DNA from 2 places in the Roseateles sp. UC29_93 genome. Region 1 is predicted to be linked to the other one. Evidence: predicted binding sites of a transcription regulator. Region 1 holds the regulator's gene; the other holds the start of a gene.
The links. Region 1 encodes HrcA, which represses chaperone genes, less so after heat shock. Its sites were predicted from a motif close to TTAGCACTCNNNNNNNNNGAGTGCTAA; they were not measured.
Positions count from the first base shown of each region.

Region 1 (5,785 bases):
AGCTCGGGCGGCAGGTTGTCGACGCAGAAGAAGCCGGCGTCCTCGAGCGCGTGCATCGCGATCGACTTGCCGCCGCCGGACATGCCGGTGACGAGCACGACCTCGCCGCGGGGCGAGGTGGCGGTGGGGGTGGCGAGGGCCGGGGCACCGGAGCGGTATGGGGCGCGCTCACGGCTTCACCTTTCTGTTGGAGGACTTGCCGGCCGGGTCGGCGGGACTGCCCTTGGCGGACAGCTCCAGCATTTCCTGCGCATGGGCGAGCGAGGTCGACGACAGCCGTTCGCCGCCGAGCATGCGGGCGATCTCGGCGGTGCGGGCCTCGCCGGCGATGGGGCGGACGTCGGAGTTGGTCTTGCCGTCCTTGAGCGCCTTGGCCACGAGGAAGTGGTGATCCGCGCAGGCGGCGACCTGTGGCAGATGCGTGACGGCGAGGACCTGCGCGCGCTGGCCGAGCTGCTTCATCAGCCGGCCGACGGTCTCCGCGACGGCGCCGCCGACGCCGGCGTCGATCTCATCGAAGATCAGCGTGCCGGCGCCGCTGTTCTGCTGGCTGGTCGTGACGGCGATGGCCAGCGCGATGCGCGACAGCTCGCCGCCGGAGGCGACCTTGGCCAGCGGGCGCGGCGTGCTGCCGGCGTGGCCGGCGACGAGGAACTCGGCGGACTCCAGCCCGAAGCTCTGCGGCTCGTCCTGCGGCAGCAGCGCGACCTCGAAGCGGCCGCCGGACATGCCCAGCTGCTGCATCGCCTGCGAGACGGCGTCGGACAGCGTCGGCGCCGCCTTGGCGCGCGCGGTGCTGACGGTCCTGGCTTCCTTCTGATACCGCTTCAACGCGGCGGCCTGCTTGGCCTGCAGCGCGTCGAGGTCGGTGGCGGCGTCGAGCTGCGCGAGCTCGGCCTTCCATTCGTCGAGCAGCGCGGCCAGTTCAGCCGGCTGACGGCGGTAGCGGCGCGCGAGCGTGACCCAGGCGGACACGCGCTCGTCGAGCTGCTGCAGCCGGTCGGGGTCGAGGTCGGCGGCGTTCAGATAAGAGCTGAGGCTGTGCGCGGCGTCCTGCAGCTGCGCCTGCGCGCCGAGCAGCGCGCTGACGGTGTCCTGCAGGCCGGCGTCGTAGACGAGCACGTCCTGCAGCGCGGAGAGCGCCTCGTCGGTCAGCGACTCGGCGTTGATCTCGGCCTCGGCGATGCGTTCGAGCGCGCCGCGGGCGGCGTCCATCAGCGACTGCGCATGCGACAGGCGCTGGTGTTCCGCGTTCAGCTCGTCCCACTCGTCCGCGCCGGGCGCGAGGCGGCCGAGCTCGCCGATCTGCCAGCTCAGGCGCTCGTGCTCGCGGGCGAGGTCGGCCTGCTTGGATTGCGCGGCGGACAGCGCCTCGGTGGCCTGGCGCCACTCGGTGAAGGCGGCGGCCATCGGCTTGGTCTCGATCTGGGCGAAGCTGTCCAGCAGCTCGCGCACGCTCACGGGGCGGGTCAGGCCTTGCCAGGCGTGCTGGCCGTGGATGTCGAGCAGGTGTTCGGCGAGTTCGCGCAGCTGGGCGACGGTGGCGGTGCCGCCGTTGATCCATGCGCGGCTCTTGCCTTGGGCGTCGATCACGCGACGCAGCAGCAGCGTGTCGTCGGCGCCGTCGACCGCGGAGTCGAAGCCGGCTTCCTCGAGCCAGGGGGCGAGGACGGCGGGGGCGGTCGAACTCGGCGGAGATTTCGGGCGCGGGTGGCGCCTTCGCGGACGACGGCGGCGTCGCCTCGAGAGCCGAGGGCGAGCTGGAGGGCGTCGATGAGGATGGACTTGCCGGCGCCGGTTTCACCGGTGAGGGCGGAGAAGCCGGCGGCGAAGTCGAGTTCGAGCGCCGGGACGATCACGAAGTCCTTGAGGGCGAGGCGGCGCAGCATCAGGTGGTGCCTTCGTTCCAGCGGAGTTTGCGGCGCAGGGTGGCGTAGTAGGACCAGCCGCTGGGGTGGAGGAAGGGGGCGCGGTGCTGGGAGCGGCGCACGGTGATGCAGTCGCCGTGGAGCAGGGAGGCGAGGGATTGCATGTCGAAGTTCACCGACGCGTCGCGGCCGGCGACGATGGTGAGGCGGACCTCGCCGTTGTCGGGCAGCACGATGGGGCGGTTGGAGAGGGCGTGGGAGGCGATGGGCAGGAGGACCCAGCCGGCGATGCCGGGGTGGAGGATGGGTCCGCCGGCGGAGAGGGCGTAGGCGGTGGAGCCGGTGGGCGTGCCGACGATGACGCCGTCGGCGCGCATGTTGGCGACGAACTCGTCGCCGACGTCCACGCGCAGTTCGACCATGGCGGCGGTGGCGCCGCGGGAGACGACGACGTCGTTGAGGGCGACGCCGGAGAAGATCTGTTCGCCGTCGCGGATCACGGCGCCTTCGAGGAGGGAGCGGTGTTCGATCTCGAAGTCGCCGGCGAGGATGGGGGCGAGGGCGTCCTTGAACTGGTCGGCGGAGATGTCGGTGATGAAGCCGAGGCGTCCCTGGTTGATGCCGACGAGGGGGAGGTTGTAGCGGGCGACCTGGCGGGCGAAGCCGAGCATGGTGCCGTCGCCGCCGACGACGATGGCCAGGTCGCACTGGGCGCCGAGTTCGGCGTGGGACAGGCCGGGGAGGGCGGTGATGCCGGTGCTGTCGGCGGTGGCCTGTTCGAGGGAAACATCCAATCCCTGGGAGGCGACAAATCGGCAATCTCTTCCAGGATGGGCCGGATGCCCCGCGACTGGGGTTTTCCGACGATGGCCACATGGCGGAAGCGCTTGGACATGGCGGGAATTACACCACAGCGAACTGCTGGGACCGGGGGTATGCGGGGGGTGGCGCCGCCGGCTTCTTTAGAATGAAAAACATGCTCGACGATCGCGCGAAGACACTGCTGAAGGCTCTGGTGGAGCGGTACATCGCCGACGGTTCGCCGGTGGGGTCGCGCACCTTGTCGAAGGCGTCGGGGCTGGAGCTGAGCCCGGCGACGATCCGCAACGTGATGGCGGACCTGGAGGAGCTGGGGCTGATCGCGAGCCCGCACACCAGCGCGGGGCGGATTCCGACGGCGCGGGGGTACCGGCTGTTCGTGGACACCTTGCTGACGGCCAAGCCGGGCATGCCGCGCGAGGGGGTGGGGTCGTTCGAGAGCCAGTTGTTGCCTGATCAACCGCAGAAGGTGATCGCGAGCGCGGCGCATCTGCTGAGCAGCCTGTCGAGTTTCGTGGGGGTGGTGACGTCGCCGCGGAAGACGGCGGTGTTCCACCACATCGAGTTCCTGCGTCTGGGGGATCGACGGGTGCTGGTGATCATGGTGTCGCCGGACGGGGATGTGCAGAACCGGCTGGTGTTCACGGCGCAAGACCTGACCCAGTCCGACCTGACGGAGGCGAGCAACCGGCTGAACGCGCACTACGCGGGGCTGAGCCTGGACGTGGTGCGGGACCGCCTGAGGTCCGAGGTGGACCAACTGCGCGGGGAGATCGCCAAGCTGATGAGCGCGGCGGTGGACGTCGGGCAGCAGGGGGTGACGGAGCACGAGCCGATGATCATCTCGGGGGAGAGGAACCTGCTGACGGTGCAGGACTTCAGCCACGACATGGGGAGCCTGCGGCGGATGTTCGACATGTTCGAGCAGAAGACGCAGCTGATGCGGCTGCTGGATGTGTCCAGCCGCGCGGAAGGCGTGCGGATCTACATCGGCGGGGAGAGCCAGGTCGTGCCTGTTGAAGAGCTGTCGATCGTCTCCGCGCCGTACGAGGTGGATGGCGAGGTGGTGGGCACGCTCGGCGTCATCGGCCCGACGCGCATGGCCTACGACCGCATGATCGAGATCGTCGACATCACGTCGAGGATGGTGAGCAACGCGCTGTCGCAGAAGTAGCCGCGCTTCGCGGCTCGTCAGGCCGGCCCCCAAGCATGCTTACAATCCGCCGCTCCGGTGCAACGCCGGAACCAACGAACCCGCCAGGGTTCGTATATGCGATTACCCCCGGGGGCCGTTAGCTCAGTTGGTTAGAGCAGAGGACTCATAATCCTTTGGTCACAGGTTCAAGTCCTGTACGGCCTACCAACGAATTGCATCTTCTCGCAAATCACGTACGAAGAAATAAGTTCTCGTCGTCCCGCTCGATAAGTACTGAGCGGTGCATCTTTTGCAAAACATCCGCGATGATGCCTCAATCAATTTGTCTCCGGCATTTCGAGCGGGTACAAACATGCAGCAGCCAACTGTCGGCTGCCGCCGGTGGTGCGGATTCTTAATGCGCCAAGAAGTATGAATTGCTTTTTAATTATGAGCCCGTTATGGACTGATCGATACTCGGAGCTTCGAGGTTAAAGAGGATGGAGTTGGTTGGTGAGCGAAGAGAATCCGCAAGTTCGTCTTAGACGTCATAGCACCTACGACCGCAAGGCAATTCGTAGATTGTTCGAGCCTCTTGCCACAGGTAGTCTGGGTGGGCCATGGCAGAGTGGAATTGTTCAAACTCCAAAGGCAAGCGGCGATTATTCATTTCTTGTGACATTGGGTGGTGGTCGGTATGACGACGTCCTCTACGAAGACGGTCAACATGCGTGCGGAAGAATCGGGACAGCGCATACCGCGATTGCAATCCCTGAGTTCGAGATATTCCCGTTTGAATTGCATTCGTGATGGTGTGGCGGGGACGATTGAGAAAGCGCTCGAATAGCCGTGTCTTGGTAATTCTGAACTCAAAGAACTCTTGGCAACGGCTGACTTTCCAGCTCTCAATAATCTCTTGGGCCGTGAAGAAGTAATGGATATGCTCTCCGTCAGCATCGTCGGAGTGTAAGAACGCAAAGAAGTTGGTTCTTGGGCCTGTCATGTCCTCAACATAGCTGCGAAGAATTTTGACGAGATTCTTGCCCTGAAAGAATTTTGCCTGAATTAGGCCGAAGCATTGTGGATCGCCGGCAGCGGCTGGGATACTTGATGAATCACGCCGACGCTCAACCAAGAGATCCTCGCCGTTGATGTCGATCGATCTGCTGAGTAGCCAAAAGAAATCGGCAAGATGAGTTTCAGTGCGCGACTGACCTTTGAACGCATTCTCCTGAATTTGGTCTTGGACGCGTTTCGTTTTTTTTGATGTGGCCATTTGGATCTAAGTTGTTGACGAGAATGCGCAATCAGAGGGCGCGGGTGTATTTGCATACCGGATACGTCGAACACCCATAGAACGCCTGCCCAGCCTGAGGTCCACGCTTGGCAATGCGTCGCACCAACGGATGCAAGCAACTCGGGCATACGACCATCGTGGGAAGGTCGGAAGGTTTCGAGGCGGTCGGCGCTGGCGGCAGATGCGGTTCAACCTTGGCGCTCGCCAGCAACTCCTTCAGCCTCGTTCCATCGATCAGCTCGACGTTTCGACCCTCTGCAAACACCACCGCCTCAGAGGTGAACCTGCCCGACGTCACCACGAATCCACCTGCAGCTCCGCGTGCGGCCATCACTCCGTAAAGCTCCCGCACAACGTTCACGCTGACCTTGAACGCCTTCCAGTGCTTGCACTGAACCAGGAATGTCTCGTTCCCATTGGTCGCGGGTTTGCGCAGGACAAGGTCGACGCCGCCATCAGGCCCGTTGCCGCCGATCTCGACGACGGTGTATCCCTTCTGCCGGAACGCCTCTCCGATCAGCAGCTCGAACTGGTGCCAGGTCATGCCATCTATTGCAGCGGCATCCTGGTTTAGCGCCGAAGCCTGCAGCAGGTCCCTTCTTGCATGCCGGCGAAACGCCGACATGACCGACGCCACCAACAGCAACATCGGCAGCGCGTACTGCA
Region 1 is NZ_CP170545.1:2,860,058-2,865,842, forward strand. It holds partial or broken gene rapZ (RNase adapter RapZ) at 1-83, opposite strand, end outside; partial or broken gene recN (DNA repair protein RecN) at 169-1,889, opposite strand; partial or broken gene ACFJIX_RS13325 (NAD kinase) at 1,889-2,763, opposite strand; gene hrcA (heat-inducible transcriptional repressor HrcA) at 2,845-3,861, shown strand; tRNA gene ACFJIX_RS13335 (tRNA-Ile) at 3,974-4,050, shown strand; gene ACFJIX_RS13340 (hypothetical protein) at 4,364-5,098, opposite strand; gene ACFJIX_RS13345 (restriction endonuclease) at 5,130-5,785, opposite strand, start outside.

Region 2 (5,785 bases), 220 kb from region 1:
CGTTGGGGCCCCGGCGCGCTGCCGGGCATCGCGATCGGGGGCGCGGCGGTCAGCCTGGCGATCGGCGTCGAGCGCGCGCACCTTCAACCGCTGCAGCCCTTGATGGTCGGCCTTGGCGGCGCGCTGCAGGCGTGGCTGGGCGCGTGGCTCGCGAGACGCTGGATCGGCGCGAACCCGCCGCTGTGCGAACCCGCCGAACTCATGCGCTTCCTCGCCGCGACCGCCGGCATCGCCTGCCTCGTCGCACCGAGCTTCGGCGTCGCGGCGCTGTGGATCACCGGTGCGATCGGGCCGTCGCAGGTCATGCCGCATTGGCTCGCGTGGTGGGTCGGCGACGCGATCGGCGTGCTGATCGGCGCGCCGGTGGCGCTGGCGCTGTTCGGCCTGCCGCGCAAGCACTGGGCGCCGCGACGACTGAGCGTCGCCCTGCCGATGCTGGTCGCGTGCGCCTTGCTGTTCGGCGCCACGCTGCATGTCGCGCGCAACGAGGATGGACGCCGGCGCCATGCCTTCGAACTCGAAGCGGTGAATGCGCTGAACTCGTTGTCCGACAAGCTGTCGATGCCGTTGACCGCGCTCGAGGCCAACCACAGCCTGCTGCTGGTCGCGCCGGACATCAGCCGCGGTGACTTTGAACGCGCCCATGCCGAGCGCGCCCGCGCGGGCGGCGCCGTGTACGCGGTGGGCTGGGCGCCGCTCGTGCGTCCGCAGGAGGTGCCCACGTTCGAACGGGCGGCCCAGGCCGACGGCTACGTCGGTTATCGCGTCTACGAACGACGCCGGCCCGGTGACCTGACCCCCGACCCGGCCGAGGACAGGCTGCCGATCCGCCTCATCGCGCCGTTCGCGCGCAACCGGCCGGCGATGGGCGCCAACATCCGCAACATCCCGCAGGCCCGCGCCGCGCAGGAGCGCGCGATGGCCACCGGCGAGCCGTCGGCCAGCGAAAGCTTCCCGCTGTCGCAGGACGCCGGCGTGACGCTGATGGGCGTCGTGGTCTACCGCGCGCTCTACGAGGGCGGCTCCACCGATCCGCGCGACGCCGCCGGCCGCGCCCGCAAACCCACCGGCGTGGCTTTCGCGACGCTGCGCCCGGAGGCGCTGCTGCACGATGCGCTGCCGGCTCGCGCAGGCCGGCTCGATTACTGCCTCATCGACGCCACGTCCGGAAGCCGCCGTCCGCTGCTGGCCGGCGACGAGCGTTGCCTGCACCTGCCCGCCGCGCTCCCGAGCCGATCCCGAGACTTCGATTTCGCCGGCCGGGCCTGGCGCCTGATCGTCTACAACCCGTCCGGACTGCCGACCCTGGACGGCAGCGCCGCCCTGCCCTTCGCGATCGCGGGGCTGGCCGGCACCGCGCTGTTGGGCCTGCTGCTGCTCTCGGTCACCGGCAGCACCGCGCGGGTGGCGCGCCGGGTCGAGGAAGCCACCCAGCGCCTGCGCGCCAGCGAGGAGCGTTTCCGGACCATCGTCGAGCACGCGCCGATCGGCGTCGTCTCCTGCGACCTCAACGCGCGGCCGCAGGAGATCAACCCCTATTTCTGCCAGCTGCTGGGCATGAGCGTCGAGCAGTTGCAGGCGCGCTCGATCATGGCGATCACCCACCCCGAGGACCGGGCCGAGGACAGCCGGCTGGGCATGGCGCTGATCCGGGGCGAACTCGGCCGCTACAGCCGCATCAAGCGCTACATCGGCGGCCAGGGTCAGGTGATCACGGTCCGGGCCACCGTCAGCCTGCTGCGCGACGCGCAGGGCCGGCCGTCACGACTGCTGGGCGTCGTCGAGGACATCGGCGAACAGCTCCGGCTGGCCGAGCTGGAGCGCATCCATGAGGCCGAGCTGGCCGCCAACCGCGCCAAGAACGAGTTCCTGTCCCGGATGAGCCACGAGCTGCGCACACCGCTGAACGCGATGCTCGGCTTCTCCCAACTGCTGGAGTCGGACCTCGGGTCGACGCTCAGCGCCCGGCAGCGCGGCTGGCTGGCGCAGATCCAGCAGTCGGGCTGGCACCTGCTGGAGATGATCAACGACACCCTGGACCTCTCGCGGCTGGACGCCGGCGGCCTGCGCGTGCAGATCGACGACCAGGACCTGGCGCCGATCGCGTCGGACAGCCTCGCCATGATCGAGACCCAGCGCCAGCGACGCGGGGTGAGCATCGAGGTCGAACTGGCCCCCGAGGTCGGCCGGGTGCGCGCCGACGCGACCCGCCTCAAGCAGGTGCTGACCAACCTGCTCAGCAACGCCGTCAAGTACAACCACGACGGCGGGCGCGTCTGGCTCCGGGCGCGGCGGGTCGGGGATTCGCAGGTTGAACTGAGCGTCACTGACTCCGGGCCGGGGCTGACCGAGGCGCAGAAGGCGCAGCTGTTCCAGCCGTTCAACCGCCTGGGCCGGGAGGTCGGCGGCATCGAAGGCACGGGGATCGGGCTGGTGATCACCCAGCGGCTGCTGGCGCTGATGGGCAGCCAATTGCGGGTCGCCAGCACCGCCGGCGAAGGGGCGACATTCAGCTTTGAGCTGCCGATTTCTTCGGTAGATCAATGACTTAAGTGGATCCTAAGACGGCAGGCACACACTCGGTTTCAGGGGTAGCCCTCCCGTGACGCGTCCGATTTCCGGAGCCTTAGCACTCATCGTCCATGAGTGCTAATATTCTCAGCGTCGAGCCGGAGGACCGGCCCGATACAGGAGCAACGAACACATGTCCAACACCCTTGCATTGAAGGTCCGCGATCCCTGGTCCCTGGTGCCATCGCTCGGGAACCTGGATGCGTACATCACGGCGATCAACCACATTCCTCTGCTGACGCCGGAAGAAGAGAAGGATTACGCCACGCGTCTGAAGACGCATGGCGACGTGGACGCCGCGGGCCGGCTGGTGCTGTCGCACCTGCGGCTGGTGGTGTCGATCTCGCGCCAGTACCTGGGCTACGGCCTGCCGCAGGGCGACCTGATCCAGGAAGGCAATGTCGGCCTGATGAAGGCGGTCAAGCGCTTCGATCCGGAGCAGAACGTGCGGCTGGTGTCGTACGCGATGCACTGGATCAAGGCCGAGATCCACGAGTACATCCTGAAGAACTGGCGCATGGTCAAGGTCGCGACGACCAAGGCGCAGCGCAAGCTGTTCTTCAACCTGCGCTCGAAGAAGCACGCGCTCAAGGAACACGCCGCGAACCAGCAGCGCACCTCGCTGACGGAAGCCGAAATCGCCCTGGTGGCGGAAGAGCTCAACGTCAAGCCCGAGGACGTGGTCGAGATGGAGACGCGCCTGTCCGGCGGTGACGTGGCGCTGGAGCCGCAGACCGACGACGACGGCGAGACCTTCGCGCCGATCGCCTACCTGGCGGACGACACGCAGGAACCGACGCGGGTGATCGAGTCCAAGTCACGCGACCGGCTGGCCACCGACGGCCTGCAGAAGGCGCTGGAGCAGCTCGACGACCGCAGCCGCCGCGTGGTCACGGAGCGCTACCTGAACGTCAACGACGACGGGTCCGGCGGCATGACGCTGCACGAGCTGGCGGCCGAGTACAACGTGTCTGCGGAACGCATCCGGCAGATCGAAGTCGCCGCGATGAAGAAGATGCGCAAGGCGATGGTGGCGGAAGCCGCTTGATCGGAAAGCCGCTCGATCCCCTGATCGATGCCCCATGAAGAAGGCCCCGCACTGCGGGGCCTTCGTCTTTCGGATGTCAACGCCCCGTCCCTGAGGCCTGCGGGGCCAGGGGGTTGGCCCGATTTGTGGAGCCTGCGAGACGTATGAGGGCCAAGCCCCTGGCCCCGCAGGCCGAGCGCTCGTTCATTGACCGGCGATCAACGCCTTGATGTCGCCCATCAACGCCGACGCCCCCGCCCCATAGCGCGAGAACACCCGCACCCGCCCTTGCGGATCGAACAGGAAGCTCGCCGCCGTGTGGTCCATCGTGTAGCTGTCCGGTGTCTTCCCAGGCACCTTGGCGTAGTAGATCTTGAACTCCTTGGCCGTTTCCTTGAGCTGCTCCGGCGAGCCGCGCAGCGCGACGAAGCCGGGGTCGAAGCTTTCGAGGTAGGCCTTCAGCAGTTCGGGCTTGTCGCGTTCCGGATCCACGGTGATGAACACGCCCTGGACCTTGTCGCCCTCTGGCCCGAGGGCCTTCTTGACCTGCGCCAGTTCGGCCAGCGTGGTCGGGCAGACGTCGGGGCACTGCGTGAAGCCGAAGAACACGACCACGACCTTGCCCTTGAAGTCTTCCAGCGTGTGGGTCTTCCCGTTCTGGTCGGGCAGGCTGAAGCCGCGCGCGTACGCCGCGCCGGTCAGGTCCACGCCCTGGAAGCTCGCCTTGGGCGCCGAGGAGAAGCCCAGCTTGTCGCAGCCCGCCAGCAGCGTTGCCGCACCCAGGGCCCCCAAGGCGCCGAGGCCCAGAAAACGTCGCGAGATCATCTGCACATCCGATCCGAAAGAAGGTCCCGAGCGCCGAGGCGGCTCAACTGATCCAGGGACTGACGTAGTGATCGAGCAGCAGCGCGCCGAAGAGCAGCGACAGATGCAGGATCGAGAACAGGAAGGTCTTGCGCGCCAGCGCTTCCGAATAGGCCTTCCACAGCCTGAACGCGTGATGGCAGAACATCAGCCCCAGCACGATGGCCGCGGCCAGGTAGATCCAGCCGCTCATGCCCGTCAGGAAGGGCAGCAGCGTCGCCGCGAACAGCACCCAGGTGTAGAGGAAGATCTGCAGCCGCGTGAACTCGTTGCCGTGCGTCACCGGCAGCATCGGCAGCCCGGCCTTGCGGTAGTCCTCGCTGCGGTACAGCGCCAGCGCCCAGAAGTGCGGCGGCGTCCACAGGAAGATGATCAGGCACATCAGCCAGGCCTCGGCGCCGAGCTCGCCGCGCATCGCCGCCCAGCCCAGCACCGGCGGCATCGCCCCGGAGGCGCCGCCGATCACGATGTTCTGCGGCGTCATCGGCTTCAGGATCACCGTGTAGATGATCGCGTAGCCGACGAAGGTCGCGAAGGTCAGCCACATCGTCAGCGGGTTCACCAGCGCGTACAGGATCGCCGACCCCAGCGCGCACAGCCCGCCCGAGAACAGCAGCGTCTGGTTGCGGCTGAGTTCGCCGCGCGCCGTGGGACGCCACGCGGTGCGTTTCATCTTGGCGTCGATGTGCTGCTCGATCAGGCAGTTGAACGCCGCCGCCGCGCCCGCCACCAGCCAGATGCCGCCGGTGGCGGCGATCAGGCGCACCCATTCCTCGCCCTGCGGCAGGCCGGGGATCGCCAGCGCCATGCCGATGACCGCGCAGAACACGATCAGCTGCACGACCTTGGGCTTGGTCAGTTGGTAGAACTGCCACCAGCGGGAGGGCATGGCGGCCTGCGTCGCGGAACTCATTTCGAACCCATCGTCAGGATGCCGGCGCGCACGGGCGCCGGCTCGATCACATTGCGGGTCGTGCCGGCACGCAGCCGCGCCAGCACGATCGCACACATCAGCAACAGCGCCGCGGCGCCGCCGGTATGGGCCAGCGCGGCCACCAGCGGCCACCCCAGCACCACGTTGGAAAGGCCGGAGGCCAGTTGCCACGCGCCGACCGCCAGCAGGCGGCGCGCCCAGCGTCGGGCTTCGAGGCCGTCACCGCCGGCACCGGTGCCGCCCTGGCGCCACAAGGCCCAGGCCAGCGCCAGCAGCGCGGCGAACACGATCATCGCGCCACCGCGATGCGCCAGGTGGATCGCCGTCAGCGCCTCGAACGGCAACCAGCCGCCGTGGGCGCCGCGGCCCAGCTCGCGCCACAGCGTGAA
Region 2 is NZ_CP170545.1:2,641,472-2,647,256, reverse strand. It holds gene ACFJIX_RS12200 (CHASE domain-containing protein) at 1-2,547, shown strand, start outside; gene rpoH (RNA polymerase sigma factor RpoH) at 2,705-3,619, shown strand; gene ACFJIX_RS12190 (SCO family protein) at 3,803-4,423, opposite strand; gene cyoE (heme o synthase) at 4,467-5,375, opposite strand; gene ACFJIX_RS12180 (heme A synthase) at 5,372-5,785, opposite strand, start outside.
Region 2: the regulator HrcA is predicted to act here: its motif matches at 2,627-2,653, upstream of rpoH (RNA polymerase sigma factor RpoH).